Regions from separate parts of the Bradyrhizobium sp. 17 genome, predicted to be linked through region 2. Evidence: riboswitches for the same ligand, from Rfam matches in the RefSeq annotation. Region 2 holds a riboswitch; the other holds the start of a gene.

Evidence for each region. A riboswitch is a leader RNA that binds a small molecule or an ion and turns the genes downstream of it on or off. The one in region 2 is predicted to bind S-adenosylmethionine.
Region 1: linked by a shared signal. The riboswitch ahead of IVB13_RS23450 (O-succinylhomoserine sulfhydrylase) and the one ahead of IVB13_RS26360 (homoserine O-acetyltransferase) in region 2 are both predicted to bind S-adenosylmethionine.

What each region holds. Positions count from the first base shown of each region.
Region 1 is NZ_JADPJQ010000113.1:163,104-166,088, reverse strand. It holds gene IVB13_RS23455 (SGNH/GDSL hydrolase family protein) at 1-461, shown strand, start outside; gene IVB13_RS23450 (O-succinylhomoserine sulfhydrylase) at 516-1,712, opposite strand; SAM riboswitch at 1,783-1,862, opposite strand; gene IVB13_RS23445 (2'-deoxycytidine 5'-triphosphate deaminase) at 1,973-2,985, shown strand, end outside.
Region 2 is NZ_JADPJQ010000117.1:268,930-271,914, reverse strand. It holds gene metW (methionine biosynthesis protein MetW) at 1-32, opposite strand, end outside; gene IVB13_RS26360 (homoserine O-acetyltransferase) at 45-1,247, opposite strand; SAM riboswitch at 1,338-1,417, opposite strand; gene IVB13_RS26355 (chorismate mutase) at 1,622-2,470, shown strand; gene IVB13_RS26350 (histidinol-phosphate transaminase) at 2,506-2,985, shown strand, end outside.

The DNA.
Region 1 (2,985 bases), on a different contig from region 2:
AGAAAGAGGTGATCGACGTGCATCCGGATCTGGTGATCTGGCAGGTCGGCACCAATGCCGTGCTGCGCAATCTCGATCCTGGCGAGACCGCCAAACTGGTCGAGGACGGCATCGCTCGCATCCAGGCCACCGGCGGCACCGACATCGTGCTGGTCGATCCGCAATATTCGCCCGCCGTCAACCAGCGCGCCGAGAGCGCCGGCAAGATGGTGAAGCTGCTCGGCAAGGTCGCCGAGCTCCGTCACGTCGGCATCTTCCCGCGCTTCGAGGTGATGCGCGACTGGCACGAGAAGCAATCGCTTCCGGTCGAGAGTTTCGTGATCGCCGACGGACTGCACATGAACGATTGGGGCTATGCCTGCTTCGCCCAGCTCCTCGGCGACGACATCATTCGCTCCGTCGGCCAGATCAAGCTCGGCGTGAACGTGCCCGCGGACGTGCGGACGTACCGGCCAATGTGACTTGTCGTCCCGGCCCCCATGCGCAATTGCGCACTAGGCCGGGACGACAATAACTCACGCCTTCTCCAGCGCCGCGGTCAGATCCTCGATCAGATCGTCCGCGTGCTCGAGGCCTGCCGAGAAGCGGATGAATCCTTCGCTGATGCCGAGCGCGGCGCGGTCCTCCGGCTTCAAACGCTGATGCGTCGTGGTCGCGGGATGGGTGACGAGGCTCTTGGCGTCGCCGAGATTGTTCGAGATCTTGGCGAGCTTGAGCTCGTTGAGCACGCGGAACGCCGCCTGCTTGCCGCCCTTGACCTCGAGGCCGACCAGCGTCGAGCCGCCGCGCATCTGCTTCTTCACCAATGCAGCCTGCGGATGATCGGCGCGGCCGGGAAACACCAGCCGCGAAATCTTCGGATGGCTCGCCAGCACGTCCGCGATGCGCGCCGCCGTCTCGGTCTGCGCGCGCACGCGCACGGCGAGCGTCTCCAGCCCCTTGAGCAGGACCCAGGCGTTGAACGGCGAGATCGACGGGCCGGTCTGGCGCATGAAATTGTGGATGTGCTCGGCGATGAACGCTTCCGAGGACAGGATGATGCCGCCGAGACAGCGGCCCTGGCCGTCGATGTGCTTGGTCGCGGAATAGACCACGACGTCGGCGCCGAGCGCGAGCGGGCTCTGCCAGATCGGGGTGGCGAACACGTTGTCGACGACGAGCCGCGCGCCGCCACTATGCGCGATCTCGGCAATGCCGGGAATGTCGAGCACGTCGAGCGTCGGATTGGTCGGGCTCTCCAGGAAGAACGTCTTGGTGTTCGGCTTCATGGCGCGCTGCCACTGGTCGAGATCGAGGCCGTCGACCAGCGTGGTCTCGATGCCGTAGCGCGGCAGTAAATCCTGCACGACGTAGAGACACGAGCCGAACAGCGCGCGCGAGGCCACGACGTGATCGCCGGCCTTGAGCGGCGCCAGGATCGCGGTCGTCACCGCGGCCATGCCGGTCGCGGCCGAACGTGCCGCTTCGGCGCCTTCGAGCTCGATCATGCGGCGCTCGAACATCGAGATGGTCGGATTGGAGTAGCGTGAATAGATGAAGCCGGGGTCCTCGCCCTTGAACCGCGCCTCGCACTCCTCAGCGCTGTTGTAGACGTAGCCCTGGGTCAGGAACAGCGACTCCGACGTCTCGCCATATTGCGAGCGTAAGGTGCCGGAATGAACCAGGCGAGTTTCGGGACGGTAGTGGGCGGTTGGCGCCGGGGACTTCGACATAGGACCTCCTGAAGTGACCATCGAGAATGGTCACAAAAAAACCGGCCTGGAATATCTCCACGGGCCGGGATCACAGAGGTCCCCGGCCTGTTTAGCGACTTATTTAACGTGGCTGCAAGCCGGCCGGCTCAAATCACCACGGGATAAGTCATGCTCATATTCCGCAATGCCCTTTCCGTCAAGACGTCCATCGGATAGCCGTAAAACGCTCATATTTCCCGCATGTCGGGATGTGTTTGATCCCTGATGAGGACCCCGGGTTGACGTTCACGGTCGCCGCCGACGCCAATGGTATCCTGCCCGACCGCATGATCGCGGCGATGGCGGAGGGCGGTCTCATCCTGCCCGCTTACGACTTCGTCGAAAGCCAGATCCAGCCGGCGAGCCTCGATTTGCGTCTTGGCGATATCGCCTATCGCGTTCGCGCCAGCTTCCTGCCCGGTCCCGGCGCCACGGTCGCCGAGCGCATCGACGAGTTGAAGCTGCACGAGTTCAGCCTCGCCGACGGCGCGGTGCTGGAGACCAACTGCGTCTACATCGTGCCGCTGCTTGAAAGCCTCGCGCTGCCGCCGGAAATCGTCGCGGCCGCCAACCCGAAGAGCTCGACCGGCCGGCTCGACGTCTTCACCCGCGTGATCGCCGACGGCACCCGCCGCTTCGACATGATCGGTGCCGGCTATCACGGCCCGCTCTATGCCGAGATCAGCCCGAAGACGTTTCCGGTGCTGGTCAGCGAGGGCTCGCGCCTGAGCCAGGTGCGCTTCCGCACCGGCGATGCCATCCTCAACATCGACGACCTCGAGGCGCTGCACGCGACCGAGCGTCTCGTCGATATCGACGATGCCGACCTCACCGGCGGCGTCGCCGTCTCTGTTGATCTCTCCGGCGAGAAGAGCGGCGGCTTCGTCGGCTACCGCGCCAAGCGCCACACCGGCGTCATCGACGTCGATCGCCGCGCCGGCTATTCCGTCGAGGACTTCTGGGAGCCGATCTCGGCCCGTCCCGACGGCAGCCTGATCCTCGATCCCGGCGAGTTCTATATCCTCGCGTCGAAAGAGGCGGTGCAGGTGCCGCCCGATTACGCCGCGGAGATGGTGCCGTTCGATCCGCTGGTCGGCGAGTTCCGCGTGCATTATGCCGGATTCTTCGATCCCGGCTTCGGCTATGCCGGCGCCGGCGGGCTAGGCTCGCGCGCCGTGCTCGAAGTGCGCTCGCGCGAGGTGCCGTTCATCCTCGAGCACGGCCAGATCGTCGGCCGCCTCGTCTACGAGAA
Region 2 (2,985 bases):
CCGCCCAGCGGCAACGCTTCCTGTACAGACATGACTAGCCGTCCTTAAGCATTATTGGCGGTGAGCCCGCGCGCCTTGCCTGCCGATTGCAGGAAGGCGCGGGAGATATCAAGGAATTCGGGCACGTCGAGCAGGAAGGCGTCGTGACCGCGATCGGTCTCGATTTCGGCGAACGACACCCGCGCGCTCGACGCATTCAGCGCGTGCACCAGCGCGCGCGATTCCGAGGTCGGGAACAGCCAGTCGCTGGTGAAGGAGACCACGCAGAAGCGGGTCTGGATTCCCGCGAACGCCTTCGCCAGCACACCGCCGTGGTCGGCGGCGATGTCGAAATAGTCCATCGCGCGGGTCAGATAGAGATAGGAGTTGGCGTCGAAGCGCTCGACGAAGGACGAGCCCTGGTAGCGCAGATAGGACTCAACCTGGAAGTCGGCGTCGAAAGAGAAAGTCGGCAGCTCGCGGTCCTGCATGCGCCGCCCGAATTTTCGATGCAGCGCGGCGTCGGAGAGATAGGTGATGTGCGCCGCCATCCGGGCGACAGCGAGGCCACGATGCGGATGGATACCTCGATCGGCATAGCCGCCATGGTGCCAGTCGGGGTCGGCCATCACCGCCTGACGGCCAAGCTCGTGGAACGCGATGTTCTGCGCCGAGTGTCGTGTCGAGCAGGCAATCGCCAGCGCGGAGAACACGCGACTCGGATACGCCGCAGTCCATTGCAGCACTTGCATGCCGCCCATCGAGCCGCCGACGACCGCGAACAGCGTGTCGATGCCGAGCCGGTCGATCAGCATCGCCTGCGCGCGCACCATGTCGGGGATGGTGATGACGGGGAAATCGAGCCCCCAAACCTTGCCGGTCGCGGGATTGATCGAGGCCGGGCCGGTCGAGCCCATGCAGCCGCCGATCACGTTGGAGCAGATGATAAAATATTCGTTGGGATCGAGCGGCCGGCCGGGGCCGACCAAGGTCTCCCACCAGCCGGGCTTGCCGGTGACAGGGTGCACGTTGGCGACGTGCTGGTCGCCGGTCAGCGCATGGCAGATCAGGATCGCGTTGGAGCGATCGGCATTCAGCTCGCCGTAGGTCTGGTAGGCGATCTGGAACGGGCTGAGATCGACCCCGCAGTCGAGCCGCAGCGGCTGCTCCGAGCCGAACTGCGCGACGTGCGAACTCGGATGATCCACCTCGTGCGACCGCTCGTCGGCGGTGATCGCGGGACTCGGAATGGACTGGACGCCAACCATCTGACCATCGACCTCGTTTGCGATCGTAGAAGTGACCGCATTGACATCAGGCCATGAAAAACCCGGCCTGAACGATAGGTTCGGCCGGGATCGAAAGCGTCCCCGGCCTGTTTAGCGAGTTTTTTAACGTGGCTGCAAGCCGGCCGGCTCAAATGACCACGGAACGGGTAAAAACTACCGTCTTGGACGGTTTTCGTCAAGTCACGGCCCGGATCAGCCAAATTCGCCTGTCGCGCCACGGGCGGAAAGGGCCCGATTTCTCTTTGCATTTCTCTTTGCTTTCGCAGCCCCGACTGCCTAATCAGGATATCCATCACAGCGGTGACGGCTCGACTGATCCGCATTGGAAAGCCTCTCAGCAGCACCTGTCAGACATGTCCCAACGTCCGCCCGCGCCACCATCACTCCAGGAATTGCGTAAGGAGATCGACGCGATCGACGAAGGCATGCATCGCCTGCTGATGCAACGCGGCGACATCATCGACCGCCTGATCCAGGTGAAGCAGACCCAGGAGGTCGGCTCGGCGTTCCGCCCGGCACGCGAGGCCTCCATGATGCGCGACCTCGTGCAGCGTCATCGCGGCATCCTGCCGCTCGACACGGTCGAGAGCATCTGGCGCGTCATCATCGCGACCTTCACCTATGTCCAGGCCCCGTTCTCGGTCCACGCCGACATCTCGGCGAGCGAGCCGGCCATGCGCGATTCCGCGCGATTCCATTTCGGCTTCACCGTGCCTTACGTCGCGCATTTCAGCGCGCAGGCGGCGGTCGAGGCCGTCGCGAAGTCCAAGGGCGATCTGGCGCTGGTCTCGGCGACCTCGAGCCGCACGCCGTGGTGGCTGTCGCTGGAAGAAGCTGGCGCGCCAAAGATCATCGCGCGGCTGCCCTTCGTCGAGCGCGCCGACCATCCGGCGGCGTTGCCCGTGTTCGCGGTCTCGCGCGTCGCCGACAGCGCGCTGGTGACGGAGGTCGAGACCTTCAGCGTACGCGTCTCTGGGTGGAATGCGGAGGTCGCGCGCGCCCTGTCGCCGCTCGCCGAGATCGTGGCGGTGCCCGACACCGCCTTCGACGGCGCCGCGCTGCTGGTCTCGGTCACCGCGACAAGCAGCATCGACAAGATCAAGGCTGCCCTGATCGAAGCGGGGGCCTCGGTGCGCTCCACGGCCCTCGTCGGCAGCCACGCAACGCGCTATACGGTGCCCCCGACCGGGTCGAAATCGTAAGTCGCGAACCGCTTAAGCCCACTCCGGAGTTGAAGATGTCCCGCCCCGTGCCGAATCCCGGCATTCTCGATATTGCGCCCTACACGCCCGGCAAGACCCCGGTGGCAGAGCCTGGCCGCAAGGTGTTCAAGCTCTCGGCCAACGAGACGCCGTTCGGGCCCTCGCCGAAGGCGATCGAGGCGTTCAAGCAGGTGGCGGATCATCTGGAAGACTATCCGGAAGGAACCTCGCGCGTGCTGCGCGAAGCAATCGGGCGCACCTTCGGGCTCGATCCCAACCGCGTCATCTGCGGCGCCGGCTCGGACGAGATCCTCAACCTGCTCGCCCACACCTATCTCAGCCACGGTGACGAGGCGATCTCGACCACGCACGGCTTTCTGGTCTATCCGATCGCGACCATGGCGGTCGGCGCGAAGAATGTCATCGCGGCCGAGAAGAACCTCACCTGCGATGTCGACGCCATCCTCAAGGCGGTGACGCCGAAGACAAAGCTGGTCTGGCTCGCCAACCCCAAC